Regions from separate parts of the Mycolicibacterium arabiense genome, predicted to be linked through region 1. Evidence: predicted binding sites of a transcription regulator. Region 1 holds the regulator's gene; the other holds the start of a gene.

What was found. Region 1 encodes LexA, which represses DNA repair genes until DNA is damaged. Its sites were predicted from a motif close to CGAACANNTGTTCG; they were not measured.
Region 2: the regulator LexA is predicted to act here: its motif matches at 5,376-5,389, upstream of cofD (2-phospho-L-lactate transferase).

What each region holds. Positions count from the first base shown of each region.
Region 1 is NZ_AP022593.1:1,256,649-1,272,617, reverse strand. It holds gene miaA (tRNA (adenosine(37)-N6)-dimethylallyltransferase MiaA) at 1-842, shown strand, start outside; gene dapF (diaminopimelate epimerase) at 839-1,711, shown strand; gene hflX (GTPase HflX) at 1,757-3,169, shown strand; gene G6N61_RS07730 (molybdopterin guanine dinucleotide-containing S/N-oxide reductase) at 3,176-5,461, opposite strand; gene G6N61_RS07725 (acyl-CoA dehydrogenase family protein) at 5,564-6,727, shown strand; gene G6N61_RS07720 (LGFP repeat-containing protein) at 6,887-9,037, shown strand; gene lexA (transcriptional repressor LexA) at 9,050-9,751, opposite strand; gene G6N61_RS07710 (LysM peptidoglycan-binding domain-containing protein) at 9,996-10,436, shown strand; gene nrdR (transcriptional regulator NrdR) at 10,532-10,996, shown strand; gene G6N61_RS07700 (PhzF family protein) at 11,013-11,711, opposite strand; gene G6N61_RS07695 (alpha/beta fold hydrolase) at 11,742-12,764, opposite strand; gene G6N61_RS07690 (proteasome assembly chaperone family protein) at 12,776-13,762, opposite strand; gene G6N61_RS07685 (trypsin-like serine peptidase) at 13,941-14,717, shown strand; gene sthA (Si-specific NAD(P)(+) transhydrogenase) at 14,714-15,969, opposite strand, start outside.
Region 2 is NZ_AP022593.1:2,053,710-2,069,678, reverse strand. It holds gene G6N61_RS11675 (cellulase family glycosylhydrolase) at 1-170, shown strand, start outside; gene G6N61_RS11670 (glycosyltransferase family 2 protein) at 278-1,171, shown strand; gene manB (mannose-1-phosphate guanylyltransferase ManB) at 1,186-2,262, shown strand; gene G6N61_RS11660 (NUDIX hydrolase) at 2,244-2,798, opposite strand; gene G6N61_RS11655 (coenzyme F420-0:L-glutamate ligase) at 2,795-4,147, opposite strand; gene cofD (2-phospho-L-lactate transferase) at 4,144-5,169, opposite strand; gene G6N61_RS11645 (WhiB family transcriptional regulator) at 5,620-5,859, shown strand; gene G6N61_RS11640 (metallopeptidase family protein) at 5,894-6,316, opposite strand; gene G6N61_RS11635 (DUF3499 domain-containing protein) at 6,446-6,865, shown strand; gene G6N61_RS11630 (phosphomannomutase/phosphoglucomutase) at 6,986-8,392, shown strand; gene G6N61_RS11625 (TobH protein) at 8,389-9,474, shown strand; gene manA (mannose-6-phosphate isomerase, class I) at 9,479-10,705, shown strand; gene G6N61_RS11615 (FAD-dependent oxidoreductase) at 10,702-12,084, opposite strand; gene G6N61_RS11610 (APC family permease) at 12,142-13,620, shown strand; gene G6N61_RS11605 (alkane 1-monooxygenase) at 13,829-15,052, shown strand; gene G6N61_RS11600 (rubredoxin) at 15,049-15,213, shown strand; gene G6N61_RS11595 (rubredoxin) at 15,215-15,394, shown strand; gene alkX (TetR family transcriptional regulator AlkX) at 15,450-15,969, shown strand, end outside.

The DNA.
Region 1 (15,969 bases):
AGCTGTACCGCGGCATGGACGTCGGAACGGCGAAGCTCACCGTGCAGGAGCGCCGCGGCATCCCGCACCACCAGCTCGACGTCCTCGACGTGACGCAGACCGCCACCGTCGCGCGGTACCAGGAAGCCGCGGCATCCGACGTCGAGGACGTCGCCGCCCGCGGTGCGGTCCCGATCCTGGTCGGCGGATCCATGCTCTACGTCCAGTCACTGCTCGACCAGTGGTCGTTCCCCGCCACCGACCCGCAGGTGCGGGCGCGGTGGGAGAACCGGCTGGCCGAGGTCGGGGTCGCTGCGCTGCACGCCGAACTGGCCCGCGTCGACGCCGACGCCGCGGCGTCGATCCTGCCCACCGACGGCCGACGCGTCGTCCGAGCACTCGAGGTGGTCGAACTCACCGGCAGGCCGTTCGCGGCGAGCGCCCCGGTGATCGGGACGCCGCGCTGGGGCACGCTGCTCGTCGGCCTCGACTGGGACACCGCGCTGCTCGACGACCGGCTCGCCAAGCGCACCGACCTGATGTTCACGGGTGGGCTCGTCGACGAGGTGGTCGGGCTGTGCGAGCGGGGTCTGCGCGACGGCGTCACCGCGTCGCGCGCCCTGGGCTACGCGCAGGTGCTCGACGCGCTCACGGCCGGCGGCGGGGACGACGCGCTCGCCGAGGCGAGAGAACGCACCTTCATCGGCACGCGGCGCTACGTGCGGCGGCAACGGTCGTGGTTCCGGCGCGACCATCGCATCCTCTGGCTCGACGGCGCCGCCGACGGGAACGTCGACGCCGTGGTGCGCGCGTGGGACGGCAGCAGGGACGACGGCGCCGCGACGGATATCCTGGCCAGGTGAAGTTCGCCAAGGGGCACGGCACGCAGAACGACTTCGTCGTGCTGCCGGACCTCGACGCCCGCATCGGGCTGACCGCGGGCGCGGTGGCCGCCCTGTGCGACCGCCGCCGCGGGCTCGGCGCCGACGGTCTGCTGCGGGTCACCACTGCCGGTGCGGCGCTCGCGGCGGGCGTGTTCGAGCGGATCCCCGAGGGTCTGTCCGACGGTGACTGGTACATGGACTACCGCAACGCCGACGGGTCGATCGCGCAGATGTGCGGCAACGGCGTTCGCGTGTTCGCTCACTACCTTCAGTCCAGTGGCCTGGAGTCGCGCGACGAGTTCGTCGTCGGATCCCTCGCTGGGCCGCGACCGGTGACGCTGCACGCCGCGGGCCCGGTGTTCGCCGACGTCACCGTCGACATGGGCAAGGCCAATACCACCGGCACCGGCACCGCCGTGGTGGGCGGCCGCAGCTTCGGCGGCACCGCCGTCGACGTCGGCAACCCGCACCTGGCGTGCGTCGTCGCAGACCTCACCGTGGCCGAGCTGGCCGCGCTCGACGTGGCCGCGCCCGTCTCCTTCGACGCCGCCCAGTTCCCCGAGGGCGTCAACGTAGAAGTGCTGACCGCACCGGCGGGTGGGGCCGTGTCGATGCGGGTACACGAACGGGGTGTCGGAGAGACCCGGTCGTGTGGCACCGGGACCGTCGCTGCCGCCGTCGCCGCCCTCGAGCATCAGGGCGAGAAGACGGGAACACTGCTGGTCCGCATCCCCGGAGGCGAGGTCACCGTGACCGTCACCGACGCAACCAGTTACCTGCGCGGACCGTCCGAACTCGTCGCCGCCGGCGACCTGGCCGAGGAATGGTGGCGCTCCCATCAGCGTTAATCGAGGTGTATGAAAAGTGATCTCCGTGCGACGCTTGAGTCGCCCATGACGCATCCTGACTTCAATCTCCAAGACCCGAGCCTCGGCGAACTCGCGCTGCAGGACCGTGCGGCGCTACGCCGCGTCGCAGGACTGTCGACGGAACTGGCCGACGTCTCCGAGGTCGAATACCGCCAGCTGCGACTCGAACGCGTCGTCCTCGTCGGCGTGTGGACCGATGGCACCGCCGCCGAAGCCGAGGCGAGCCTCGCCGAGCTCGCCGCGCTGGCCGAGACCGCAGGCTCCGAAGTGCTCGAGGGCCTGATCCAGCGCCGCGACAAGCCAGACACGTCGACCTTCATCGGCTCCGGCAAGGCAGCCGAACTGCACGAGGTCGTCGAGGCCACCGGCGCCGACACCGTCATCTGCGACGGCGAACTCAGCCCTGCCCAACTCACCGCACTCGAGAAGATCGTCAAGGTCAAGGTGGTCGACCGCACCGCGCTGATCCTCGACATCTTCGCCCAACACGCCACCAGCCGAGAAGGCAAGGCGCAGGTGGCACTGGCGCAGATGGAGTACATGCTGCCGAGGCTGCGCGGCTGGGGCGAGTCGATGTCGCGTCAGGCCGGTGGCCGCGCGGGTGGTGCAGGCGGTGGCGTCGGCACCCGTGGCCCCGGTGAGACCAAGATCGAGACCGACCGCCGACGCATCCGCGAGCGGATGAGCAAGCTGCGCCGCGAGATCAAGGACATGAAGAAGATCCGCGACACCCAGCGCGGTGGGCGTCGGCGCAGCGAGATCCCGTCGGTCGCGATCGTCGGCTACACCAACGCAGGCAAGTCGAGCCTGCTCAACGCGTTCACCGGCGCAGGCGTGCTGGTCGAGAATGCGCTGTTCGCCACGCTCGAACCCACAACGCGCCGTGGACAATTCGACGATGGCCGCCCGTTCGTGCTGACCGACACCGTCGGCTTCGTCCGGCACCTGCCCACCCAGCTGGTGGAGGCGTTCTTGTCGACGCTCGAGGAAGTGATGGGCGCCGACCTGCTGGTGCACGTCGTCGACGGCTCCGATGCCAACCCGCTCGCGCAGATCAATGCCGTCCGCCAGGTGGTCAACGAGGTGGTCGCCGAGTACGACATCGCCGCGCCGCCGGAGCTGATCGTGGTCAACAAGACCGACGCCGCCTCGGGTCTCACGCTGGCGCACCTGCGCCGCGCGCTACCGGACGCGATGTTCGTCTCGGCGCGCACCGGCGACGGGATCGACCGACTCCGTCAGCGCATGAGCGAGATGGTCATCCCCACCGAGAAGACGGTCGACGTGACCATTCCCTACGACCGCGGCGACCTGGTCGCCCGCGTCCACGCCGACGGAATGATCGACGCCACCGAGCACACCGACGACGGCACGCGCATCAAGGCGCGGGTATCCGCCGCACTGGCAGCCAGCCTCGTGGACTACGCGACGTTCTGACCGCCGCTAGCGGTGCAGGATCACCGGCGGTTCGTGCGCGCGCACGGGAGGCAGTGTGCCGGTGAACTTCTCGATCTCGACGAGCACGTGGGCGCCCGTGCAGCCCTGCGCCAGCGACGAGGTGCCGACGTCGGCGGTGAGGACGTTCGGGTTGCCGTGTACGCACATGGCGTCGACGTCAGCGGCGTCGGCCGGGTCGTACCAGGCGCCCGTGGGCAGCTGCACCACGTCGGGCCGCAGGCGGTCGTCGAGCACGGCGCCGGCCAGGCACGCACCCCGGTCGTTGAACACGCGCACCACGTCACCGTCGACGATGCCGCGCCGGTCCGCCGCCTCGGGATGAATCCGAATCGGTTCGCGCCCTTGTACTTTCGACGCCTGGCTGGTCGCGCCGCCGTCGAGTTGCCCGTGCAGGCGTGACGACGGCTGATTGGCCACCAGGTGCAGGGGATGATCGGCCGCCCGGGCGCCGCCGAGCCACTCCTGCGGTTCGTACCACCGCGGATGACCGGCGCAGTCGTCGTATCCGAACCCGTCGATGTCGGCCGAGAAGATCTCGATGCGGCCGCTCGGCGTGCCCAGCCGATTGGCGACCGGGTCGGCGCGGAAGTCGCCGAGCAGGCTGAGGCCGTCCTCGGTGGGCAGGCGTAGCGAGCCGGTGCTCCAGAACTCCTCGAACGTCGGCACGTCGAAGTCCAGTTCGGCCGACCACTTCTCGTAGAGGTGCGCCAGCCACTGCCGCGCGGTGCGACCCTCGGTGAACTGCTCGCCGAACCCGAGCCGGTGTGCCAGCGCCGAGAACGTCGCATAGTCGTCGCGGGCGTCGGCGTACGGCTCGGTCAGTGCGGGCATCGCGACGAACATCGGGTCGTTGCGGGAGCCCGAGAAGTCCTCGCGCTCATAGGCCGTCGTCGACGGCACCACGATGTCGGCGTGCTTGGCCATGGCCGTCCAGTACGGCTCGTGCACGACGATGGTGTCGGGCCGGCCCAGCGCCCGCCGCAATCGCGGGATGTCCTGGTGGTGGTGGAACGGATTGCCGCCCGCCCAGTACACCAGCCGGATGTCGGGATAGGTCAGGCGCAGACCGTTGAAGTCGAACGGTTCGCCGGGGTGCAGCAGCATGTCGCTGACCGCCGCGACCGGGATGAACGACCGCACGGGGTTGAGTCCCTGCGGCAGCGCGGGGAGCCGGCACCGCAGCGGCGGCAGACCGGGCTCGTTCATGGATCCGTACCCGTGCCCGAAACCGCCTCCGGGAAACCCGATCTGGCCGAGCATCGCCGCCAGCGTCAGACCCATCCACGGTGCCTGCTCGCCGTGGCGCACCCGCTGCAGTGACCAGCTAACGGTGACGAGTGTCCGGCTCGACGCCATCCGGCGGGCCAACTCGGTCAGCTGGTCGGCGGGCAGGCCGCAGATCGGTTCGACCCATTCCGGCGACTTCGGCACCCCGTCGTCGAGGCCGAGCACGTAGCGCTCGAACCGGTCGTAGCCCGTGCAGTAGCGGTCGAGGAACGCCCGGTCGACGAGCGACTCGGTGGCCAGCACGTAGGCCAGCGCCAGCATGATCGCCACGTCGGTGCCCGGCACCGGCGCCAGCCACTCGCAGTCGCCGTCGACGTCGTCGCGCAGCGGGGAGAACGACACGATCCGGCCGCCGCGCTCGCGCAGGCGCCGCAGCGCGTCGCGCGCCGGATGCGCCGTCGTCCCCCCGTGATTGATCGCGGTGTTCTTCATCGCGACACCGCCGAAGCAGACCATCAGGTCGGTGTGCGCGGCGATGACGTTCCAGTCCGTCGAGCGCTTGAACAGGTCGTCGTGCGTTCCGACCACCCGGGGCATGATGACGCCGGTCGCGCCCAGGCTGTAGGAGTGCCTGGAGAACGTGTAGCCGCCCAGCATCTTCAGGAAGCGGTGCACCTGGCTCTGTGCGTGGTGGAAGCGCCCCGCGCTGGCCCAGCCGTAGGAGCCGCCGTAGATGGCCTCGTTGCCGTGCGCGTCGACGACGCGGCTCAACTCGTCGGCCAGGAGTTCGGTCAGCTCGTCCCACGACACGGCGACGAACTCGTCGGCGCCGCGCACGTCGGTGGGGCCCGGGCCGTGCTCCAGCCAGCCGCGGCGCACGGCCGGGCCCGTGATCCGCGAGCGGTGCCTGATGGAGCCGGGCAGGTTGCCGAGCAGGGGGGAGGGGTCGGCATCGCCCTCGGCAGGCGACACCGATGCGAGGTCGCCGTCGCGGACGTCGGCGGTGAAGGCGCCCCAGTGGGTGAGGCTCGCGGGGCGGGGCATTCTGACGATTCTAGGGTCGGCGCACCGTTGCCGCCGGTCCCAACCATCCGGTTGGCTGGTATATGGTCGAGACAATCCCGTCCGCCAATCCGGAGGTCCGCCATGGCCCAGGCCGTCAAGTTCGATCGCACGCTGTTCGAGGCCGAGCACGACATGTTCCGCGAGTCATACCGCTCGTTCCTGGAACGCCACGTCGCGCCGTTCCACGAGGAGTGGGAGAAGAACAAGATCGTCGACCGCGGCGTCTGGCTCGAGGCAGGCAAGCAGGGCTTCCTCGGCATGGCGGTGCCCGAGGAGTACGGCGGCGGCGGCAATGACGACTTCCGCTACAACGTCGTCGTCACCGAGGAGACCAGCGCGGGCCGGTACAGCGGGCTGGGCTTCTCGCTGCAGAACGACGTCATCGCGCCCTACTTCCTGCGACTGGCAACCGAGGAGCAGAAGCAGCGCTGGCTGCCGGGATTCTGCTCGGGTGAGCTGATCACCGCCATCGCCATGACCGAGCCTGGTACCGGCAGCGACCTGCAGGGCATCAAGGCCCGCGCCGTCAAGCAGGAGGACGGCAGCTGGATCCTCAACGGGTCGAAGACGTTCATCACCAACGGCATTCACGCCGACCTGGTGATCGTGGTGGCCTGCACCGATCCCGACAAGGGCGCGCTGGGCTTCTCGCTGCTGGTCGTCGAGCGCGGCATGGAGGGCTTCGAGCGCGGCCGCCACCTCGACAAGATCGGCCTGGACGCTCAGGACACCGCCGAACTGTCGTTCACCGACGTGCGCGTCCCCGCGGAGAACCTGCTCGGCGAAGAGGGCTCGGGCTTCGTCTACCTGATGCAGAACCTGCCACAGGAGCGCATCAGCATCGCCGTCATGGCCGCCGCGGGCATGGAGGCCGTGCTCGAACAGACCCTGCAGTACACCAAGGAGCGCAAGGCGTTCGGCAAGCCGATCGGCAGTTTCCAGAACAGCCGGTTCGCGTTGGCCGAGATGGCGACCGAGGCCACCATGGTCCGGATCATGGTCGACGAGTTCCTCGCCCTGCACCTGGAGGAGAAGCTCTCGGTCGAGCAGGCCGCCATGGCCAAGTGGTACGCCACCGAGACCCAGGTGCGTCTCAACGACCGCTGCCTGCAGCTGCACGGTGGCTACGGCTACATGCGCGAATACCCCGTGGCCAGGGCATTCCTCGACGCCAGGATCCAGACGATTTACGGCGGAACCACCGAGATCATGAAGGAGATCATCGGCCGCAGCATGGGCGTCTGAGGCACCCGGCGGGCCCGCGCGCTGGACGTCGATTGGGTACCGGTCGCGCGACACTTGCCCGCAGACGCTTGGATATCCCTCAAGATGGACGTCGTCTGACGCAGAGTTGACGGACGCGATACTTCGAGGGAACCCCCGAGCGGGTCGCGGGGAGGACGGATGACTGTGCTGCACACCCTGCTCGGCAGGCTCATGGGGCGAGCCGGCGTCGCGCTCGTGATGGCGCTTGCCGTCATCGCGTTCGCGCCGGGGATCCAGATCGCGTCGGCGTCACCCGAGGGCGATGCCGACGTGGCGATGACGCAGGCGTGGGAGGCAGGCGGCGGTCCGACCGGTGCACTGGGCCCCAAGGACGGCGGCGTGTACGCCGTCGGCTCGGGCTTCGGGCAGAACTTCGCCAGCGGCAGGATCTACTTCACCCCCGAGACCGGCGCGCGGATCATGCAGGGCGCAATCCTCGAGAAGTACCTGTCGCTCGGCGGCCCCGGCGACGGCGACCTCGGTTTCCCCAACATCGACGAAGGCGCGGGACGCGCGCCCAACAGCCGCAACACGACGTTCAGCGCGGCGGACAATCCGGTGATCTTCTGGACGCCCGACACCGGCGCCCACGTGGTACGCGGGGCGATCAACGCGGCGTGGGACCGGCTCGGCGGGTCCGCGGGCACCCTCGGCGTCCCAACCGAGGACGAGGTCTACCGCGGGAACGTGGTGTCGCAGACCTTCACCGGCGGCCAGATCTCGTGGGACCGCAGCACCAAGACGTTCACCACCACCCCGCCCGAACTGGCCGCGCAGCTCCAGGGTCTCGAGATCCCGGGCAACGCGAACACCGAGATCGACGCCGCCCGACGCGCCGCCGGTGGACCGCTCGGACCGCTGGGCGCGGCCGAGGGTCCGCCCGAGCCCGTGGGCGACGACGGTCTCCAGCAGACCTTCGCCGGGGGCAAGATCTTCTACAGCCCCGCGACCGGAGCCACCGTCATCACCGGCCAGCTGCTCGCCAAGTACGAGAGCGTCGGCGGACCCGAGAGCGACCTGGGCTTCCCGAAGGCCAACGAGGCCGACGGCGGCCTGGCACCGGCGAGCAGGGTCGCCTCCTTCACCGCGGAGGACGGCCCGGTCATCTTCTGGACCCCCGACTTCGGTGCCGTCATCGTCCGCGGTGCGATGAACGCGGCCTGGGCGAAGCTCGGCGGCGCCACCGGCGAACTGGGCGCACCCACCGCCGACCAGACCGAGGACGGCGACGTCGTCACCCAGAAGTTCGCCAACGGCGCGATCTCCTGGAACCGGTCCACCGGCGAGTTCACCACCGAACCGACGAACCTGGCGGCGGGCCTGGCCGGTCTCGAGGTGCCGGGCCAGGGCGCACCGCAGGCGCCACAGGCCGCTGACTCCGACGCCGAGGGCGCACAACCCTGGTACCAGAAGTACTGGTGGGCACTGGCCGTCATCCCCGTCCTGTTGCTCATCGCCGCGATCGTGGCGGCCGTGGTGCGGCGCCGCACCGACGACCGCGAGCCGTTGAACCACTTCGACGAATACGACGACTTCGACGACGACGGGGACTTCGAGTCCGGTCCGATGCCCGCCGCCGACGACCGGCCAGCCGTCGGCCAGCCGCCGAACGTTCCGTTGAGCGCCTGGGCGATGACGGTCGACGACGACCAGCCCTCGGGGCCCGGGAGCGTGCCGGGGAGCGGCGCGTTCCCGGCCAACTTCGCCGAGGACCAGGACGCCATCGACACGGCCCCCACGCGCGTGATCACTGCCGAGGACGTGGCCCGGTCCGACGGCACGGGCGACGACGTCGGCGATGGCGCGGCGGCGGCCGCAGCCCCGGGCACCTCGTCACCGGATGGCACGACTCCGGACGACAGGACTCTGGAGGACGAGACACCGGACGAGGTCATTCCGAACGACACGTCCGACGACGTGTTGGCTGACGGCGCGGGGAGCGAGCGGACGTCGGCGCTCACGGGCATCGATCCCTTCGCGTCGGCTTCGGAGTACCGGCACTCGTCGTTCGACGATCCCGAGACGACGGCGCTCGCAACGGAACCGGCCAGCGGACCGCCCAGTGGCCGGCACGCCGCGATCTCGATGGAGGAGTCCGCGCCTGCGCAGACGTCGATGCGACTGGCCCTCGACAGCCCGTTCGACGCTCCCGACGGCTACCCGATCAAGGCCGACACCAAGACCGGCCTCTACTGGCTGCCGGGCAGCGGGGAGTACGACCGGGTGCGCGCCGAGATCTGGTTCGCCAGTGAAGAATTCGCGCTCACCAACGGATTCACTCGAGGCTGACCGTCAGAGTCGTCAGATCTTGCGGATGACCGTGACGACCTTGCCGAGCACCTGGGCGTCGTTGCCCGGGATCGGATCGAACGCCGGGTTGTGCGGCATCAGCCACACCTGACCGCGGGTGCGCTTAAAGGTCTTCACCGTCGCCTCGCCGTCGATCATGGCCGCGACGATGTCGCCGTTGTCGGCGACGTTCTGCTGACGGACGACCACCCAGTCCCCGTCGCAGATCGCGGCGTCGACCATCGATTCGCCGACGACCTTGAGCAGGAACAGCGAGCCCTCGCCGACCAGCTCGCGCGGCAGTGGGAAGACGTCCTCGACCGCCTGCTCGGCGAGGATGGGTCCGCCCGCGGCGATCCGACCCAGCACCGGCACGTAGGTGGGCTCGGGCAGTGAGTCCGAACCCGCGACGTCGGTGGCGACGATCGGAGTGACGTTGTCGTCGGAGCCGCGCACGTCGACGGCACGCGGACGGTTCGGGTCGCGGCGCAGGTAGCCCTTGCGCTCCAGCGTGCGCAACTGGTGCGCGACCGACGACGTCGACGTCAGGCCGACCGCGTCGCCGATCTCGCGGATGCTCGGGGGATAACCGCGGGTGGTCACTGAGTTTCGAATCATGTCGAGGATGGTGCGCTGTCGCTCGGTCAAGGCGGCGTCCACACCCGTTGGGCGACGTGCCTCGCTGCCGTCTTGCGTGTCGCTGCTGTCACTCATGGCGCCAAATCTAGTCCGGACCGGAGCGTTTTTCAAACATGTGTTCGAGCGTGTCGCGCTAGGGTTCGCGGCGCAGGACTGGAGCGCAGCGACCGGGGATCGACCCGATCCGACCTGTCGGTGCCCACCGATATCGTTTGCAACAGTTCGATCACATGTTCTAGTCATCGAACACCTGAGCGATTATGGTTCGAACACAGTAGCGAACGACCGGCACTGCACGACAGGACGAAAGGCGCCAGAGATGACCATCATCACGCGGGAGTACCCCACCGAAATCGTTGCCCGCCCCGTGCGGCCGCGCCCCGACGTGCGGCGCGGTCCGCAGCGCCGCAGGCCGGCCAACGAGCCGCTGCGGTACCGCGGCACCGGCGTGCTGATGTCGCGGGCGTCCAACCGCCGCAAGCCGATCACGCCCGCCACCACGGTGCTGTTGGCGTTGGTGGCTGCTGCGATCACGGTGTGGCTCGGGTTGGTCGCGCAGTTCGGCGCGCCTGCTGAGACGCCCGCGCCGGGTCAGCTGGCAGTCGTCCAGGTGCAGACGGGGGAGTCGCTGCAACAGCTCGCCCAGCGCGTCGCACCCGACGCGCCCGTCGCCGCGGTCGTCGACCAGATCCGCGAACTGAACGAACTCTCCTCCGCCGGCGTCGACGCCGGACAGACGCTGATCGCGCCCGTCGCCTGATCCGCGCCATGCGCCGTGATTTCCGCTGCCGTCAATCGGTACGCTCGTATGTGGCCGGGGCGCCCGGACTCGACATACGCGGCGAAGGAGCGGTTGTGCACTGTCCGTTCTGTCGTCATCCCGACTCGCGGGTCGTCGACTCTCGCGAGGCCGACGAGGGCCAGGCGATCCGCAGGCGCCGGTCGTGCCCCGAGTGTGGCAAGAGGTTCACCACGGTCGAGACGGCGGTGCTGGCAGTGGTCAAGCGCAGCGGCGTCACCGAGCCGTTCAGCCGCGAGAAGGTCATCAAGGGCGTGCGGCGCGCATGCCAGGGCCGCGACGTCGACGACGACGCGCTGAACGTCCTTGCGCAGAAGGTGGAGGACGCCGTGCGTTCCACCGGATCGCCCGAAGTGCCCAGCAACGAGGTCGGCCTCGCGATCCTGGGGCCGCTGCGCGACCTCGACGAAGTCGCCTACCTGCGCTTCGCCTCCGTCTACCGATCGTTCTCCTCCGCCGAGGACTTCGAACGCGAGATCGAGGCGCTGCGGGCCCACCGACAGGTCGCCTCGCCGAGCTGACCCGCTCCGCTCGCCGCTAGTCGATCTGCCTGACGCCGTCGTCGACCACCCGGCCGGCCACCTTGACCCAACCCTCGGGATCCCACCAGGTGCGGATCTGCGAACCCTCGCCCTGGGTGATCAGCAGATCGCGGCTCAGGTGGTCGGTGATGCGCACCGCCGCCGCCCCCGTCGCCTCGTCCTCCGGAATGCCGAGGACGCTGGCGAACATCCTCGACCGGATGGTTCCCGCCTCTCGGTCGACCCAGGCCCACAGGTAGTGCTTCACGTCATCGGTGTAGTCCTCGGGGTCGGCGGCGAGCACCTCGTCCACCGACGCAAGATCGTAGATCGAGAAGTCCGGCGCCCAGTCCGACCGGGCCCGCACGACCGCGAACTCGCCGTCCGGTCCGTCGTCGTAGGACACCCCGACGATGCCCGCCGGCACCTGCAGGGTGCGTACCGGGGTGCCCTGGCGCTTCAGCCACCACGCCGCGCCGACCGTGGGATGGCCCGCGAACGGCAGTTCCGTTGTGGGCGTGAAGATGTGCGCCCGCGCTGTTGCCTCGCCCGCGGCAGGGAGGTCGATGAATATCGTCTCGCTGTAGCCGAGTTCGGTCGCGATGGCCTGTCGGTCCGACGGCTCCGCCGCCGAGGCGTCCACCACGCCCAGAGGATTGCCGTAGTTCCCGTCGGAGTCGGTGAACACACGCAGCACGGTCACGTCGATCGCCATGCTCTCGATGCTACGACGTTTCGAAGCGCCTCAGGTGGCGCTGCGTTCGTCGGCGCCCATCGCGTCAAGCACCGCGACACGGGTGCCCACCGACCCGGTGATGGTCTGCTCGCTGATGCCGGCGCGCAGCAGGTTGCGCAGCAGATCCTGGTCGTACACGGCAGGTTCGGTGGAGTCGATGAACTTCTCGACGACCTCCACGAACCGGTCGGGGTCGTCGTGGAAGGGGAAGTGACCGGAACCGTCGAACACCTCGAGGCGGGAACCCGGCATCGCCGAGTGGGCCATGCGGGCGTGGCCGACGGGGATCACCGAATCGTGCGATCCCCAAATAAGTTGCACGGGAACGGATTCGGTGAGGTAACAGCGGTCCAGCATCGTCACCACCTGGCCGCGCCAGTCCACTACGGCGCGCAGCGTGCGGGCGAACGCCGACGACGCGGTCGGCTCGGGCAGGTCGGCGAGGATGCGGAGCATGTCGGGGATGTCGCGGCCCGCGGCGGTCTTGCCGAGCAGCGCGCCGCCCACACGGCCCACCGCCTGCAGCGCAGGCAACACCAGGGGGAGTCGCAACAGGGCGAGCGCTTCGGTACCCATCGGCATCGCCGCGATGCGCAACGCCACGTTGACGTCCTTGGTGACGCCGCCCGCGCCGACCAGGATCAGGCGGTCGACCAGCTGGGGGAACTGATAGGCGAACTGCATCGCGACCCCACCGCCCAGCGAGTGCCCGATCACGGTCACCCGTTCGACGTCGAGAACGCTGAGCAGGTCGCGCATCCCGTTGGCATACGCCGCGACCGAATAGTCGGCCCGCGGCTTGTCGGACTTGCCGTGGCCGAGGAGATCGGGGGCGATCACCGTGAACCGCTGCGCGAGAGCGGACTGCACCGTGCTCCACGTCGTCGAGTTGTCGCCGATGCCGTGGATCAGCAGGATCGCGGGACCGGATCCTGCCACGCGGAACGCACGGCGATAACCGTGGATGGTCCGGTAGTGCAGCGTCGGGGTGACCTCGCGCACCGGTCGTAGATGAGGCGTGCGGTCGGTCATGCCAACTCCTGTCAGGGCGTTGCGGTGCCGCCGTCACCCTCCGAGGGATCGTCACCGGCCTGCTCGGCCAGGAACTTCTCGAATTCGGCGCCCAGTTCATCGCCGCTCGGTAGGTCTTCGTCCCGGGCGAGCAGCGAACGGTTCTCCTGAGCTGCGACGAACGCATCGTACTGGCGCTCCAACGCGGTCACCACTTGAGCGACCTCGGTGCTGGACTCGACCTGCTCGTTGATCTTGGTGTGCACCTCGGCGGCGGCCTCACCGAGCGCGGCCAGCGGGATCTGCAGCGCAGCGGCCCGCGCGACCTCGGCCAGCAGCGCCTCCGCGGCGGGCGGGTAGTCGGTCTGAGCCAGGTAGTGCGGCACGTGCACCGTGAAGCCCATGGCCTCGTGGCCGTGCTGCGCCATCCGGAACTCGAGCAGATTCGACACGCTGCCAGGCACCTGAACCTCGCCGACCCAGGGCTCGTGGCCGGCGATCAACTCCTTGTCGGCGGCATGCGCCGTCATGGTCACCGGACGGGTGTGCGGCACCGCCATCGGGATCGTGCCCAGGCCGATCACCCGGCGGACGCCGAGCCGTTCCGACAGCAGTCGCACGGCGGTGACGAACCGCTCCCACTTGAGGTCCGGCTCGAGGCCAGCCAACAGCAGGAACGGCGTTCCGACGCTGTCGTGCAGCGCGTACAAGTTCAGTTCCGGCGTCTCGTAATGCGTGAAGTGGTCGGTCTTGAACGTCATCAGCGGACGGCGCGACCGGTAGTCGAGCAGATCGTCAATCGCGAACGACGCGACGAGTTCGGTGTCGAGCGCGTTCTTCAGGTGCTCGGCGGCAAGCTTGATCGCGTGCCCGGCATCGGAGAACCCCTCCAGCGCGTGGATCATCACCGGCCCGCGGCCGTCTGCCGCCGACAGCTGGGGTGCCGGGAACTCGAGTTCGTACATCCCGCTCTGGTCTGGCTGATACTGCTGCTCTGGACTGTTCGGATCGTCCGTCATCGTGCTTCGCCTCCTCACCACGCCCATGGGCCGATCGTCTGACCCGCGCCTGTTCACCCCAGTGTCCCGCACTCGGGCATCGGCGCCACGTCAGCCCCGGTACCCGTTGGCAACGTCGTCGAACCGGGAGGCATTCCGGAGCACTGCCGGGCCGACGCCGGTCGGGCACTATCGGGGGGTGTGGATCCGGTCGCTCGTGTGCGTCGCGCTCGCGATGGTCGCGGTCGGCTGCTCCCGCCAGGACGCGGCTCCGCGACCCTCGCAGCCCACGACGCAGGCGTCCGATGCGATCAGCGCGGCACCGGTCGCGCCGGACCGGCGGGTGGGTGCGCTGTTCCTCGGCGGTGAGACGCTGCACACGTGCTCGGGCTCGGTGCTGGACTCGGCGGCAGGCGACCTGATCCTGACCGCCGCACACTGCGTCGCCGACGGTGTCGACGCGTACTTCGTCCCGGGCTTCACTGGCGACGTCCAGCCCAACGACGCCTGGCACGTCGACGAGGTCTTCCTGGATCCGCGGTGGCTGGCAGATCAGAATCCGTTGGCGGACTTCGCGATTGGGCGCGTGAGCCGGGATGGCGGCGGGTCCGTCCGGGACGCCGCCGGCGGTGGCTACACATTAGGCCGGGCACCCGCGGTGGGCGCCGACGTCGCGGTCACCGGCTACCCGATGGGCGTCGGCGGCGGACCGATCGGCTGCCGTACGACGATCGCCGCCCACGACGAGACCTTCCCGTCGCTGCGGTGCGCCGGCCTGGTCGACGGGACCAGCGGGTCGCCGTGGGTGTCGGGTCGGACCGTCGCGGGCATCACCGGGGGATTGGACGGCGGGGGCTGCCACGACGACGTCTCCTACTCACCGCCGTTCGACGACGCCGTTGCCCGGTTGCTCGCCCGTGCAGAGGCCGGAGGCGAGGCCGACAGGGCGCCGGACGCGTTCGGTGACGACTGCTAGCGGCGGAACTGGCTGAGCGCGCGCAGCTTGTTCATCACGTCGAGCGCGGCGACCTTGTAGGCCTCGGAGAACGTGGGGTAGTTGAACACCGCGTCGACCAGGTACTCGACTGTGCCGCCGCAGCCCATGACCGCCTGGCCGATGTGCACCATCTCGGTGGCGTTGGTACCGAAGATGTGGACGCCGAGCAGGCGGAGGTCATCGGTGGAGACCAGCAGCTTGAGCATGCCGTAGGAGTCACCTGCGATCTGCCCGCGGGCAAGCTCGCGGTAGCGGGACACGCCCACCTCGTAGGGCACCGACTCCTTGGTGAGGTCGACCTCCGTGGCGCCGACGTAGGACACCTCGGGGATCGAGTAGATGCCGATGGGTTGCAGTTCGGTCATGCCCTTGCAGGGCTCGCCGAACGCGTGGTACGCCGCCAGCCTGCCCTGGTCCATCGACGTGGCGGCCAGCGCGGGGAACCCAATGACGTCGCCGACGGCGTAGATGTGGTCGACCTTCGTCTGGTAGTCGTCGTCGACGAAGATCCGGCCGCGTGCGTCGGCCTCGAGCCCCGCCGCGGGGAGGTCGAGGTGGTCGGTCTGACCCTGTCGCCCAGCGGAGTACATCACGGTGTCAGCCGGGATCTGCTTGCCGCTCGCCAGCGTGGTGACGGTGCCGCCCGTGCCGACGTCGACCGCGGTGACTTCCTCGCCGAACCGGAACGTGACCGCGAGGTCGCGCAGGTGGAACCGCAGCGCTTCGACGATCTCCGGGTCGCAGAAGTCGAGCATCGTGGCGCGCTTCTCGACCACGGTCACCTTGGTGCCGAGCGCGGCGAACATCGACGCGTACTCGATGCCGATCACGCCGGCGCCGACGACGACCATCGACGACGGGATGGTCTCGAGGTCCAGGATCCCGTCGCTGTCGAGGACGCGTTCGGTGTCGAAGTCGACGCCCGCCGGCCGGAGCGGCCTTGTGCCGGTGGCGATCACGATGTTGCGGCCCGCCAAGGTGATTCGCTCCGCGCGGGACGGATCCTCCACCACCAGGGAGTGCTCGTCGATGAAGCGGGCGTGACCCTCGTAGAGGTCGATGCGGTTGCGCATCAGCTGCGATCGGACGACGTCGATCTCCTTGCCGATCACGTGCTGGGTGCGGGCCAGCAGGTCGGCGGGGGTGATCTTCTCCTTGACCCGGTAGCTCGCCCCGTACAGCTCACGCTGGCTCATCCCGGTCAGATAGACGACGGCCTCGCGCAGGGTCT
Region 2 (15,969 bases), 800 kb from region 1:
TCACCGACGTGCTCTCGGCGGTCGCGGGCCTGCCCTACAGCGGCCCGGCGTTCATCTACAGCATCCGCGACACCGACACCGGGAATCGGGGCGACCGGGAGTCGAACTTCGGCGCGCTGCTGACGTCTGACTACCAGCCGAAGTACGCCGCCGGAGTCTTCGCCCGTTGAAGGGGGCCCAACGCGGACGGCGGCATAGGGCAGTCGGCCGGTTACCCTCTACGCCGTGGGTGACGCGTTGGTAGTGGTCGCGTGAGCGACGAGGCGAAGGTGGTCGCGTGAGCGACGAGTTGGTGGTCGTGACGGTGACGTACTCGCCGGGCACCCACCTCGACCGATTCCTCGCGACCCTGTCGCACGCCACCGAGCGTCCTGTCACGGTCGTGATGGCGGACAACGGATCCACCGATGGTGCGCCGGAGGCCGCCGTGCAGCAGCACCCGAACGTCCAATTGCTGCGCACCGGAGCCAATCTCGGCTACGGCGGCGCGGTGAACCGGGCCGTCGAGCACTACCTGCACGACCCGTCGTACTCGGGCGACGCGGAGTTCTTCGTGGTCGCCAACCCCGACGTGCAGTGGGGTCCCAACAGCATCGACGAGTTGCTCGAGGCCGCCGCGCGCTGGCCGCGTGCCGGGTCGCTCGGACCCTTGATCCGCGATCCGGACGGGTCGGTCTATCCCTCGGCGCGTCATCAGCCGAGCCTGGTGCGCGGCGGCATGCACGCGGTGGTCGGACCGTTCTGGAAGTCGAACCCGTGGACGGCGGCCTACCGTCAGGAGCGGCTGGAGCCCAGCGAACGCCCGGTCGGCTGGCTGTCCGGCTCGTGCCTTTTGCTGCGTCGGTCGGCTTTCGACGGGGTGAACGGCTTCGACGAGCGGTATTTCATGTACATGGAGGACGTCGACCTGGGTGATCGGTTGCACCAAGCCGGTTGGCTCAACGTCTACGTGCCGTCGGCGGAGGTTTTGCACGACAAGGGGCACAGCACGGGTCGCGACCCGGCCCGCAACTTGGCTGCCCATCACGTGAGCACCTACACTTTCCTCGCCGACCGGCACCCTCGCTGGTGGCAGGCTCCACTTCGGTGGAGCATCAGGTCGGCCCTCGCGGTACGCGCGCGGCTGGTCGTGGGCAATTCTCGGCGAACATTGGCGAAGGGACGGGGCTGATCGTGGGAACTCCGGTGGATCCAGCGCAGACGGACGCCGTCATCCTCGTCGGGGGACAGGGCACCCGACTGCGGCCGCTGACGCTGTCGGCGCCCAAGCCGATGCTGCCGACGGCGGGGCTGCCGTTCCTGACCCACCTGCTCAGCCGCATCGCGGACGCAGGCATCAAGCACGTCGTGCTCGGAACCTCCTACAAGGCGGACGTGTTCGAGAAGGAGTTCGGCGACGGTTCGGCGCTGGGACTCGACATCGAGTACGTGTTCGAGGAGGAGGCGCGCGGAACCGGTGGCGGCATCGCGAATGTGGCGCCCAAGCTGCGCTACGGCACGACGCTGGTGTTCAACGGCGACGTCCTGTCCGGCGCCGACCTCAAGGCACTGCTGACCAGCCACCACGAGCGCAAGGCCGACGTCACCCTGCACCTGGTCCGCGTCGGTGACCCGCGTGCCTTCGGTTGCGTGCCAACGGATTCCGAGGGTGGCGTCACCGCCTTCCTGGAGAAGACCCAGGACCCGCCGACCGATCAGATCAACGCGGGCTGCTACGTGTTCCAGCGCGAGGTGATCGACCGCATTCCCACCGATCGCGCGGTATCGGTGGAACGCGAGGTGTTCCCGGCGCTGCTGTCCGACGGCCTCAAGGTGTGCGGGTACGTCGACGCCACCTACTGGCGTGACATGGGCACGCCCGACGACTTCGTGCGTGGCTCGGCCGATCTGGTCCGCGGCATCGCGCCGTCGCCCGCCCTCAAGGGCCACCGCGGCGAGGAACTGGTGCACGAGGGCGCGGCCGTCGCACCGGGTGCGCTACTGATCGGCGGCACGGTCGTGGGCCGGGGTGCCGAGATCGGCGCGGGCGCACGGCTCGACGGCGCCGTCATCTTCGACGGGGCGCGCATCGAGGCCGGCGCGGTGATCGAGCGGTCCATCATCGGGTTCGGCGCTCGCATCGGCCCGCGGGCGCTGATCCGCGACGGCGTCATCGGTGACGGCGCGAACATCGGCGCTCGCTGCGAACTGCTGCGCGGCGCCAGGGTGTGGCCGGGGATCACGATCCCCGACGGCGGCATTCGCTACTCCACCGACGTCTGACCGCGAGCCGCGGCGGCCGCGGCCAGCTGACGCAGGCCGAAGTCGGCGTCGTCGGGCAGGCCGTCGAGCGGCCACCATCTCAGGTCGAGCGATTCGTCGCTGCGGGTGATCTCCGACCCCGCCGGGGCGTGCGCCACGAACTGGACGTCGAGGTGACGGGTGGCGACGCCCAGCGAACACGTCAGTGCGTGCACGTGGATGGCCGCGGGGACGGGGTCGACCACCACGCCCTCGATGCCCGATTCCTCGGTGGCCTCCCGCAGCGCGGCCGACGCGATGTCCAGATCGGTGTCCTCGCAGTGGCCGCCGAGCTGAACCCAACGGCCTATCCGTGGGTGCAGCGTCAACAGCGCATGCCTGCCGGCGTGGTCGAGCAACAGCGTCGACGCGGTGACGTGGCCCGGCTCGCAGGATCGCGAGCACGCATCCGGACGGGCCAGCACGAACGCCAGCACCGCGTTGCGTACCGAGTCCTGCGCCGGATCGATTGGGCGCCAGGTGCTCAGGGTCTCGACGACGGAGGCGTGCGGGCTCACAGTTCGACGAGCAGGTCGGTGGTCGGCACCGGCGGGCGCGGGCCGTCGGGCACGGAGCCCTCTGCGGCGTGGCCGATCGCGATGGCGCCCAACGGTTCCCAGTCGGCGGGCAGCTCGAGCTGGCTGCGCACGAGGTCGGCGGCGAAGATGGTCGACCCGATCCAGCAGCTGCCCACGTCACGGACTGCGAGCGCGACCAGCAGCGCCTGCACGGCGGCGCCGACCGCGACGGTGAACATGGTGTGTTCCGCGGCGGTCCGCTCGGCGTCGGGATACTCGTGAGCGCCGTCGGGGACCATGAACGGGATGATCAATTCGGGCGCGTCGTACAGGATTCGACCGCGCGCGACGCGGCGCTCGACGGCGTCGGCGGGCCTGCCGTCACCGAGCAAATCGGCGCGCCACCTGTCCTGCATGGCGTCGAGCAGGCGGGTGCGGCGGCCCCGGTCGCGCACCCACACGAACCGCACGGGGCGGGTGTGGTGTGGTGCGGGTGCCGTCAATGCCTCGCCCACCGCTGCCTCGATCACGGCCGGATCGACCGGGTCAGGGGCGAACTGGCGAATCGACCTGCGGAGCAACTGGGCCTGGGTGCGGCCGAGTTCGATCGCCTCGGCGGTGCCGAGCCAGAACAGGTCTTCCTCGCCCGCGCGAACCAGCGAGTGTCCGTTCGAGCCGTCGTCGCGTGGGGACAGGCCACGCACCACGGCGACGGGGATGGCGGTCAGCTTCCCCTTTACCAGATCTGCGGCGGCGGCGACTTCGTCGGCCACCGCCACCTCGGTGACGATCAGTTCGTTGCCGTGGCCGTCCTGGGCGCCGGCATAGCCGTGCAGCACGGCGAGGCCCGCAGCCCCGATCGCCACGTCGGTCTGCCCGTTCCGCCAGGCGCGGCCCATGGTGTCGGTCACGACGACGGCCACCGTGACGCCGAGCAGTTCCCGGAGTCGGTCGCGCAGCGCCGCGGCGCTGCCGTCGGGATCGACGGGCAGCAGGGCGAGTTCGGCGGAGTCGACGTTCGAACCGTCGACGCCGGCGGCGGCCTGGACGAGCCCGATGGCGTTCTCGGTGATGAGAGTCCGGCCCTTGCGGGCGAGCACGCGGACGGCTTCGTCGTCGATCAGGCGACGACGCAGGGCATCTCGTTCGTCCGGGTCCGTCGGGGCGGCGACGATGCGCCCCTCGCTCTTCGAGAGCACCTTGCTGGTGACCACGACGACGTCGTCGTCGCGTAGCCATGGCGCCGCACCGGCGATGGCGGCGGCGACGTCGTCACCGGGGCGGAACTCGGGCAGGGCGGACACGGGCAGGATTTCGACGGTCCCCGCCGAGCCGTGGTCGACGCTCACGCCAGGCCCGCCAACTGAAGTCCGCTGCGCACCATCTCGGCGGTGGTCGGTGGGTCGGACATCAACAAGGGTACGGAACGGACCTCGAGACCTTCGACCGTCGCCTCGTCGCCTTCGTCGATCAACCAGCCGTCCAGGATGCCGACGCCGCTGCGCGCGCCGTAGTGCGCACCGACCGCCTCGGAGGAGGTCTTCACGCCGATCACCGACAGGCATTCGTCGGCCATGCCGCGCAGTGCCCGTCCGGCGACGATGGGGGAGTAGCCGATCACGGGGGCGGGTGTCGAACGTAGAGCGGCCCGCACGCCGGGCACCGCGAGGATGGCGCCGATGCTGACGACGGGGTTCGACGGCGCGACGAGCACGACGTCGGCCTGAGAGATCGCCTCGGTGACCCCGGGACCCGCGGTGGCCTTCTCGGCACCGACGAACGCGAAGCCGTGGGTGGGGATCTTGGCGCGGTAGCGGACCCACCACTCCTGGAAGTGGATCGCGCGCCGGCTGCCATCCCCGTCCTGCGCGTTGCCCCCGTCGCCTGGTTCGGGATCCGTTACGACGACGTGCGTTTCGCTGCGGTCGTCACTCGCCGGCAACAACCGGGCCCCCGGCTGCCACCGGTCGCACAGTGCCTCGGTCACCTGGGACAGGGGGTAGCCGGCCCGGAGCATCTGGCTGCGCACGAGGTGGGTGGCGAGGTCCCGGTCGCCGAGGCCGAACCAGTCGGGCTGCACGCCGTAGGCCGCGAGTTCCTCCTTGGCGTGCCAGGTTTCGTCCCGGTGTCCCCAGCCGCGCTCGGGATCTATACCTCCACCTAAGGTGTACATACAGGTGTCCAGGTCGGGGCAGATGCGCACGCCGTGCATCCACGCGTCGTCGCCGACGTTCACCACCGCGGTCAGTTCGTGCTCGCCTGGCAAAGGAGCCGGGGGCGTAGCGCTGAACTGACCCAGCCCCAGCAACCGCTGCACTCCGAGGAGGAAGCGGGCACCACCCACTCCGCCGACCAGAACCGTCACCTTCACACCGATCGACACTAGGCTTTGGCGTGCGATGGTGTCGCCCGCGGGTGGGTGTGACCGACACGCCGGATGTCCGACGCGCCGCGTTTTGATCACGGGATGATATGAAATCCCGCCCTACCGCTTGACCGGTGCAGCTAACCCGTGTCTAATCACATCAGTGTCATTTCGCGGTTGGCCCTCCGGTTCCGGTGTCGCAGACCGAGATTCGATCACTTGTTCGAATTGAGTTGGCGCCACTTGCAGGGGTGGGGCTCCAGTGAGCGATCTACGAGACAAGTGAGGAGGCGGAATATGTCTTATGAGCGTGTCGATTTCGACGGCGTCGTGCAGTTCGATGGGCGGATGCTCGGCTCAGTAGGCGACGTGCCGCACACCAACACGGGGCCGGCCCAGTTCGCCGCGCCGGCGCGGCCCCAGCTGAGCTTGGTGCCGTTGCACGAGCGGTTCGACATGGAGTCGGACGACGAGGACGACGATCAGTGGCAGGAGCGCGGCCTGTGCGCTCAGACCGACCCCGAGGCGTTCTTCCCCGAGAAGGGTGGCTCGACCCGCGAGGCCAAGCGCATCTGCCAGGGCTGCGAGGTCCGCGACCGGTGCCTCGAGTACGCCCTCGCCAACGATGAGCGGTTCGGCATCTGGGGTGGGCTGTCCGAGCGGGAACGCCGTCGCCTCAAGCGCGGCATCGTCTAGGGCCCCTTCGCGCGACCTACCTGAGCGACCGCGCTCAGTCGTCGTCGATCGTCGGGTCGATGACGTTGGGCTCAACGCCCAAGAAGGTGGCCACCTGGGCCACCAAGATCTCGTGCAAGAGATCGGCGAGTTCGTCGGCGTCCTTGACCCGACGCTCGATCGGCTTGCGGAACAACACGATTCGGGCTCGTGTCGAATTGCCCCGAACATCTACTCCCGCCGGGATCAGCCGGGCCAGCGCAATCGGACCGTCGGCGATCACCTCGGGCGGCCACTGCACGCTCTCCGGGTCCTTCGGGGCTATCCGCGGAATCTCGTCCACCGCGACGTCGAGGGCCGACACCCTTTCCTGCCACTGTCGCTCGATCGGCTCATAGGCCTCGAGCACCGCCATGTCGAAGCGCTCCGCCCTGCTGCGCCAACCCGGGACGGTGTTGGGCAGCAGTGGTCCTCGCATTCCCCGTCCTCGGCGCGAGCCCCTTCGACGCTGTGCGGGCATCGGTCGATCGTAACGGTTCGGGATCGGCGGTCGTCCGACGCGCGTGTCCGGCACCGGGTGACGGTGCCGCGCGATAGCCTCTGCTCCGTGAACGTTCCTCGTCGCTGCTGCCGGCCTGGGTGCCCGCACTACGCCGTGGCGACGCTGACCTTCGTCTACAAGGACTCGACTGCGGTCGTAGGACCCTTGGCCACCGTGTCGGAACCGCATTCCTGGGATCTGTGCGTCCTGCACGCCGGGCGCATCACGGCGCCGCGTGGATGGGAGCTGGTCCGCCACGCCGGGCCATTGCCGTCGCACACCGACGACGACGACCTCGTCGCCCTGGCCGACGCCGTCCGCGAGGCCCGCGACGGCGGCGTTCCGTCGAGTGGTGTGGTCGCCGGCTTCTCCGATCCGACCACGGGAGCCCACGGCGGAGCGCTGATGGCGCCCGCCGCCCGTCGCGTGGAGCCCAACGGCCGCCGACGGGGACATCTGCGGGTCCTGCCCGATCCCTCGGACTGAGCGAACGGATGGCTGACGGACCGGTGTGAGCGGCGACGTGAGAAATCGCGAGCCGATAGGCTGGAGTCACGAGCATTCTGCGAGGGGATGCGGTGACCGTTGATGGGATCTAGGAGTTCTATGTCTCGGCCCGCTGCCGCCGTCCAGCGAGTGATCAAGGCGTACGACGTACGTGGGCTGGTCGGCGAGCAAATCGACGAGGACTTCGTCCGCGACGTCGGCGGCGCCTTCGCCCGCCTGGTGCGCGACGAGCAGACCCCCGGAGCCACCCAGGTCGTCATCGGCTACGACATGCGGGAGAGTTCCCCGTCGCTGGCCGCGGCCTTCGCCGACGGGGTGGTGGCCCAGGGGCTGGACGTCGTCCGGATCGGCCTCGCCTCGACCGACCAGCTCTACTTCGCCTCCGGCCTGCTCGACTGCCCCGGCGCGATGTTCACCGCGAGCCACAATCCCGCTGCCTACAACGGCATCAAGCTGTGTCGCGCCGGCGCCAAGCCGGTCGGCAAGGACACCGGCCTGACGACCATCAGCGACGAGGTCATCGGCGGGGTGCCCGAGGGCGCCGGTGCGCCCGGTTCCATCGAGGATCGCGACGTCCTCGCCGAGTACGGCGACTTCCTGCGGTCCCTGGTCGACCTGCGCGCCAGCAGGCCGCTGCGCGTCGCCGTCGACGCGGGCAACGGCATGGGTGGACACACGTCGCCCGCCGTGCTCGGCGCGATCAGCGGCATCACGCTGCTGCCGCTGTACTTCGAACTCGACGGCACCTTCCCCAACCACGAGGCCAACCCGCTGGACCCGGCCAACCTCGTCGATCTGCAGAAGCACGTACTCGACACCGGCGCCGACATCGGCCTGGCGTTCGACGGCGACGCCGACCGCTGCTTCGTCGTCGACGAACGCGGCATGCCCGTGTCACCGTCTGCGGTCACCGCCCTGGTGGCTGGTCGCGAACTCGGCCGCGAGATCGGTGCCACGGTCATCCACAACCTGATCACCTCGCGCGCGGTGCCGGAGCTGATCGTCGAACGCGGCGGCACCGCCGTCCGCTCGCGCGTCGGCCACTCCTACATCAAGGGGCTGATGGCCGAGACCGGCGCCATCTTCGGCGGTGAGCACTCGGCGCACTACTACTTCCGCGACTTCTGGGGCGCTGACTCCGGCATGCTCGCGGCGCTGCACGTCCTGGCCGCGCTCGGCGAGCAGGAGCGGCCGCTGTCGGCGATCATGGCCGACTACCAGCGCTACGAGGCGTCCGGCGAGATCAACTACACGGTGTCCGACGCGGCCGCGTGCGTCGACGCGGTGCTCAAGTCGTACGAGGGGCACATCCACTCGATCGACCACCTCGACGGTGTCACCGTCGACCTCGGCGACGGGCGCTGGTTCAATCTGCGCACCTCCAACACCGAACCCCTGTTGCGGCTCAACGTGGAGGCCCGCACGGCCGCCGAGGTCGACGACATCGTCGACCACGTCGGTACCCGGATACTCGCCACCTCGGGAAGCGGCGAGCCCGTCCCATGAGCGCTGAACCGCGCGCCGGCGCCGCAACCATCGACCTCGACGACGTCGACGGTCTGCTCGACGCCGACCGCGACGGACTGCTCCGTGCCGCATCGATGGCGGGGGCTCAGATGCGTTCCACTGCAGCGGCTTTCGACGAAGGCGTGTTCGAGCCGATGCGGTCGGATCATCCACCGCGCACCGTGATCTGGGTGGCGGGCAGCGGTACCGCCGCCGCGGCGGGCGCGCTGCTGGTCGCCGCTCTCGGCGCGTCCACGGTCGCGCCGATCGTCACCGCGTCCGAGGTGCCCCCGTGGGTGGGTGCCCTCGACGTCCTCGTCGTGGCGGGAGACGACGCAGCCGATCCCGCGCTGGTGACCGCTGTCGCCACGGGCGTGCGTCGCGGCGCACGGGTGTTGGTGGTCGCGCCGGAGGAGGGGCCGCTGCGCGATGCCGCCGCGGGCCGTGCGGTGCTCCTCGGCCCGCGTCTGCCCGTGCCCGACGACTTCAGCCTCGCCCGGTACCTCGCGGCGGGCCTGCTCGTCCTGCACGCCGTGGACCCCGGCATGCAGGTCGACGTGGCTGCCCTGGCCGACGAACTCGACGCCGAGGCACTGCGCAACAGCGCGGGCCGGGACGTCTTCACCAACCCGGCCAAGGCGCTCGCCGACCGGATGGCGGACGCGACCGTCGTCGTGGCAGGCGAGGGCGCGCCGATGCTCGCGCTGGCCCGGCACGTGAGCGCCGTGCTGCTGCGCGTGGGTCTTAGACCGGTCGCGTCGGTCGGGTTGGCCGACGTGCTGGTGTCCCTGCGCGGTGGGCTCAACCGCCAGACCGCCGACTTCGAGACATCGATCTTCCACGACGAGGAACTCGACGGTCCGCTGCCGACGCGCGTCCGCGCCATCGTGCTGACCGCCGATCAGGACCGGCCGACCACGCTGTCGCGGCTCAGCGGATACGACGACGTCACCACCACCAGCGCAGGCGACGTGGGGGACACCGCGGCGCCTCCGCCGAGTGGTCGGCTCGAGCAGCAGCTGGCGATGTTGGCGGTACGGCTCGAGATGGCGGCCGTCTACCTGCGATTGGTTCGGGGTTAGTCGCATGAACCTACTCAAGGGCGCACTGCGGACCTACGCCTGGGGTTCGCGCACGGCGATCGCGGAGTTCACCGGAAGGCCCAGTCCCACACCGCATCCCGAGGCCGAACTGTGGCTGGGCGCGCACCCCGGTGACCCCGCCCGGCTGATGTCCGACGACGGCGAGACCTCACTGCTCGAGGTGATCTCGCGCGACGCCGAAGGGCAGCTGGGCGCGGCGACGCGCAACCGCTTCGGCGACGCGCTGCCGTTCCTCGCCAAGGTGCTCGCCGCCGACGAGCCGCTGTCGCTGCAGGCCCACCCGAGCGCCGCGCAGGCCGCCGAGGGCTACGCCAGGGAGGACCGGCTCGGGATCCCGATCAACGGGCCGGCCCGCAACTACCGCGACCGCAGCCACAAACCCGAGTTGATCGTGGCGCTCGGACCGTTCGAGGCGCTGGCGGGGTTCCGGCCTGCGGCGGGCAGCGTCGAACTCATGCAGGCGTTGAACGTTCCCGCACTCGACCCGTACATCGGCCTGCTGTCGGGCCAGTCCGACGCCGACGGGCTGCGCGCGCTGTTCACCACCTGGATCACTGCGCCGCAACCGCAGCTCGACGTGCTGGTGCCGACCGTCCTCGACGGCGCGGTGAACTACATCCGCTCGGGGCAGACGGCGTTCGCCGCCGAGGCGAAGACACTGCTCGAACTCGGCGAGCGCTACCCCGGTGACGCCGGTGTGCTCGCCGCGATGCTGCTCAACCGCATCAGCCTCAGCGAGGGCCAGGGCATCTTCCTGCCCGCGGGCAACCTGCACGCGTATCTGCACGGCATGGGCTTCGAGGTGATGGCCAACTCCGACAACGTCCTTCGCGGTGGGCTGACGCCCAAGCACGTCGACGTCCCCGAACTGCTGCGCGTGCTCGACTTCACGCCGAACGCGGAGGTCGTCATCGAGCCTCGGGTCGTCGGCGACGGGCTGGAACTGGTCTACGAGACTCCCGCACCGGAATTCGCGGTGTCGGTGCTGTCACTCGACGGTGAGTACCTGGGCCACGAAGTCGATGCGCCTGCCCGCCACGATGGGCCGCAGGTGTTGCTGTGCACAGAGGGATCGGTTGCCGTGCATGCGAAGTCGAACACCCTGACCCTCGAGCGCGGCGCGTCGGCGTGGGTCCCCGCCGACGACGGCCCCATCCGACTGGTCGCCGAGCGGCCGAGCAAGCTGTTCCGCGCGACCGTCGGGATCTAGGGCGCCGACACCCGGTCGCGCTGCGGCGCCGACCGCAAGGACCGGCGCTTCTCGGCGATCAACGCACCCATGTTGTGCCGGATCGTGCGGCCTAGCGTGCGGGCATCCGGGACCATGTAGAGGCTGTCCAGCAGGCTGAACCGACGCAGGAACCACTCGGCCAGATCGGCCTCCGTCTCCGCCGCACCGAGGAACTGGTCGAACAGCTTGCCCACCCTGATGTACCACCACGGCACGTGCTCGGCGGTGGCGTTGTGCAACGCCAGGTCGCCGACGGCGTTCATCGTCCACACCGGCCACGTCGTCTTCTTCGTCGCCCGGAACAGCCGCGCCGCTAGGTCCTGCTCGCCGGCCTCCAGCACCGCACGCAAGTTGCGGGCCTGGATCGACGTCATCGTCATGCCTTGGCCGTACGTCGGGTTGAAGCTCACCACGGCGTCGCCGAACGGGATGATGCCCGCCGGGAAGCGGTCCATCTTGTCGTAGCGTCGCCACCGGCTGGTCGGGTACTTGTGGAAGGCCATCTCGCCGATGGGCTCGCCGCTGCGCAGCGCCGCGCTGATGTGCGGCGGCAGCAGGGTGTCGGCGAGTTCGTAGATCTCGGCCAGGTTCTGCGGCGGCGGGACCTTGCCGGTCCCGAACGTCGTCACGCTCCAGTTACCGTCCTCGTAGAGGAGCATGCCGAGGCCGACGGGATGATCGTGCGACGCGCCGGCCACCACGACCTTCTCCTTGATGACGCCTTCGGGGATGTGCACCTGGTGCGTCGCGTAGTCGATGCCGACGTCGACGGTGTCCTCGGTCGGTCGGCCGAATCCCCACTGCTCCAACCAGACCGGCAACCGGGTTCCGCGGCCCGTCGCGTCGACCACCAGGTCGGCGGGTACCGCGCTGGACTCGTCGCCGGCTTGCAGCAGGACACCGGTCACGCGTTCCCGCGCCGGGTCGTACCGGGGTTCGGCGACGCTGGTCTTGACCAGCACGACGTTCGGGATCGCCAACGCGCGCTTGCGGATCTGCCACTCCAGGTGCGGCCGGCTCGGCACGTATGCGGTGAACTCGCGCTTCAGCGTCGTCTTCGTGCCAAGGACGTGGCCTGCGGCGCCGAAGTGGATGCAGTCGGGCCGGTTCTCCAGCATCGGCACGCCGGCGGCGACCATGTCGTCGAGCAAACCCGGGAACAGGTCCTCGAACTCGGCGGCCCCGCGTGCCATCAGCAGGTGGACGTGGCGGCCCTGCGGCACCGCGGTCCGGTTGGCAGGGCCGTCGGGAAGTTCGTCGCGTTCGTAGATGGTCACCCGGTCGTAGGTGTCCGACAGCACCCGAGCCGCGCAGAGTCCGGCGAGGCTGGCACCGATCACAATGGCCTGTTTGCCCATGACTGCGACGGTACTGGGTATGGTCCCCGTCACACGAACCATGGAGGAGCTCCGAATATGACGGATCGGTGGCGTATCAAGTCGGTCGAGCAGTCCATTGCCGACACCGACGAGCCGGATACCCGTCTACGCAAGGACCTCACGTGGCGTGACCTCACGGTCTTCGGGGTGTCGGTCGTCATCGGGGCCGGGATCTTCACGATCACCGCGTCGACGGCGGGCGATCTGACCGGCCCGGCGATCTCGATCTCGTTCGTGATCGCCGCCATCACCTGCGGGCTGGCGGCGCTCTGCTACGCCGAGTTCGCGTCGACGGTGCCGGTGGCCGGCAGCGCCTACACGTTCTCCTACGCCACCTTCGGCGAGTTCACGGCCTGGATCATCGGCTGGGACCTCATCCTCGAGTTCGCGGTCGCCGCGGCAGTGGTGGCGAAGGGCTGGTCGTCGTATCTGGGCACGGTCTTCGGCTTCTCCGGCGGCACGGTCGATCTCGGCCCCGTCACGCTGGACTGGGGCGCGCTGATCATCATCACCGTGCTGTGTCTGCTGCTGGCGCGAGGCACCAAGCTCTCGTCGAACTTCAGCGCTGTCGTCACCGCGATCAAGGTGACGGTGGTGCTGCTCGTGGTGATCGTCGGAGCGTTCTACGTCAAGGCGGCCAACTACAGCCCGTTCATCCCGCCTACGGAATCGAACGCCGACACCGGGTCGGGCATCGACCAGTCCGTGTTCTCGCTGATCACCGGCGCCGAGGGCAGTACCTACGGCTGGTACGGCCTGCTGGCGGGTGCGTCGATCGTGTTCTTCGCCTTCATCGGCTTCGACATCGTCGCCACCACCGCGGAGGAGACCAAGAACCCGCAGCGCGACGTGCCACGCGGCATCCTGTACTCGCTGGCGATCGTCACGTTCCTCTACGTCGCGGTGTCGGTCGTGCTGTCGGGCATGGTGCCCTACACCGATCTGACCGCCGGCCCCGATGGTCAGGCGAATCTGGCCACGGCGTTCACCGCCAACGGGGTCGACTGGGCGGCCACGATCATCTCGATCGGTGCTCTCGCGGGCCTCACCACCGTGGTGATGGTCCTGCTGCTGGGGCAGATCAGGGTGCTGTTCGCGATGTCCCGCGACGGTCTGCTGCCGCGTCAGCTGGCCAAGACCGGAACACACGGCACGCCAGTGCGGATCACGGTGGTGGTCGGCGTCGTCGTCGCGCTGGCCGCCTCGGTGTTCCCGGTCGAACGCCTCGAGGAGATGGTGAACGTCGGCACGCTGTTCGCGTTCGTCCTGGTCTCCGCCGGGGTCATCGTGCTGCGGCGGACGCGGCCCGACCTGCCGCGGGGCTTCCGTGCCCCGTTCGTGCCCGTGCTGCCGATCGTGTCGATCCTCGCCTGCCTCTGGCTGATGCTGAATCTGACCGGACTCACGTGGATCCGGTTCGGCATCTGGATGGTCATCGGCATCGTCATCTATCTGCTGTACGGCCGCAGGCACTCGCTGCTGGGCCGCCGCGAGGCCGCCCCCTCGCCCAGGTAAACCCCTTCCCGCGGGGCCGCGGCCCCACCTCCCGCCGAGACTGCTGGCAGATCGCATTTCACCTCGAAAACGCGATCTCTCAGCAGTCTCGGCGACGTCGTGGGCGCGCCTGCGTTTACAAAAACGGTCTCGGTGTCTAGACAGCCGACAAAACAGCTCCTATAGTCAACGCAGACAGTGATGGCTCTCACATGGAGGTGAACTAGCTGTGACTACGCAGATCGATCCGAATGCGAACGTCCCGGTGGAGCAGTGGCGCGACAAGAAGCGTTACCTGTGGCTGATGGGCTTGATCGTGCCGACCGCGGTGCTGGTGATGCTGCCGATCGTGTGGGCGCTCAACCAGCTCGGCTGGCACGCGGCGGCGCAGGTCCCGTTCTGGATCGGGCCGATCCTGGTGTACATCGTGCTGCCGCTGCTCGACCGGAAGTTCGGACCCGACGGCGAGAACCCGCCCGACGAGGTGGTCGCCCGGCTCGAGAACGACAAGTACTACCGCTGGTGCACCTACAGCTTCATCCCGTTCCAGTACCTCACCGTCGTCATCGGCGCCTACCTCTTCACGGCCTCGGACCTCGGCTGGCTCGGGTTCGACGGCTCACTGAGCTGGCCGGCGAAGATCGGTCTCGCACTGTCGGTCGGGATGATGGGCGGCGTCGGCATCAACACCGCGCACGAGCTGGGCCACAAGAAGGACTCGCTCGAGCGGTGGTTGTCGAAGATCACGCTGGCGCAGACCTGCTACGGGCACTTCTTCATCGAGCACAACCGCGGCCATCACGTCCGGGTTGCCACGCCGGGGGATCCCGCGTCGGCGCGGTTCGGTGAGACGTTCTGGGAGTTCCTGCCCCGCAGCGTGTGGGGCAGCCTCAAGTCGTCGTGGGAGCTGGAGGCGCAGCGGTTGCGCCGTCTCGACAAGAGCCCGTGGCACTGGTCGAACGACGTGCTGAACGCCTGGGCGATGTCGGTGGTGCTGTACGGCGCACTGATCGCGGTGTTCGGTCTCGCGCTGATCCCGTACGTGGTGATCTCCGCGGTGTTCGGGTTCGCGCTGCTGGAGACCGTGAACTACCTCGAGCACTATGGGCTGCTCCGGCAGAAGACCGCCAGCGGGCGGTACGAGCGCTGCGCGCCCCAGCACAGCTGGAACTCCGACCACCTGGTGACCAACCTGTTCCTCTACCACCTGCAGCGGCACAGCGATCACCACGCGAACCCGACGCGCCGCTACCAGACGCTGCGCAGCATGGAGGGCGCTCCAAACCTCCCCAGCGGGTACGCGTCGATGATCGGACTGACGTACTTCCCGCCGCTGTGGCGCAAGGTCATGGACCACCGCGTGCTGGCGCACTACGACGGCGACATCAGCCGCGTCAACGTCCACCCGCGGGTGCGGGACAAGGTGCTCGCCAAGTACGGCGATCAGAAGTGAGCGCCTACCGCTGCCCGGGTTGCGACTTCGTCTACGACGAGGCCAAAGGTGCTCCGCGCGAGGGATTTCCGGCCGGCACGTCGTGGGACCAGGTGCCCGACGACTGGGCCTGCCCGGATTGCGCGGTCCGCGAGAAGGTCGATTTCGAGGAAGTGAGCTGACATGGATTACAAGTTGTTCGTCTGCGTGCAATGCGGTTTCGAGTACGACGAGGAGAAGGGCTGGCCGGAGGACGGCATCGCGCCGGGCACCCGGTGGGACGACATCCCCGAGGACTGGAGCTGCCCGGATTGCGGTGCGGCCAAGTCCGACTTCGAGATGATCGAGGTCGCCAGGCCGTGAACGCGACGCGGCGGTGACGACGTCCCTGGCGCCCGAAACGGATACTGTCGCCCGTGTGAGTGCAGACCGTGACCGTCGTTCGGCCCAGAGGGTGCCGTACGCCGAGGCGTCCCGGGTGCTGCTGCGCGACTCGATCCTCGATGGCATGCGGGAGTTGTTGCTGTCCCGCGACTGGTCGTCGATCACGCTGTCGGACGTCGCCAAGGCGGCAGGCATCAGCAGGCAGACGATCTACAACGAGTTCGGGTCGCGACAGGGCCTCGCCGAGGGGTACGCCCTACGCCTGGCCGATCGCCTGGTCGACGCCGTGGACCACGCGATCGACGGAAACGTCGGAAACATACACACCGCGTTCCTCGAGGGTTTCCGGGCGTTCTTCGCCGAGTCCGCCTCCGACCCGTTGGTCATCTCGCTGCTGACCGGCGTGGCCAAGCCGGACCTGCTGCAGATCATCACCACCGACAGTGCGCCGATCATCACGCGCTGCTCGGAACGGCTGACGTCGACCTTCATGCACAGCTGGGTCCGCGCCAGCGAGGAGGACTCCGGCGTCCTCGCCCGCGCCATCGTGCGGT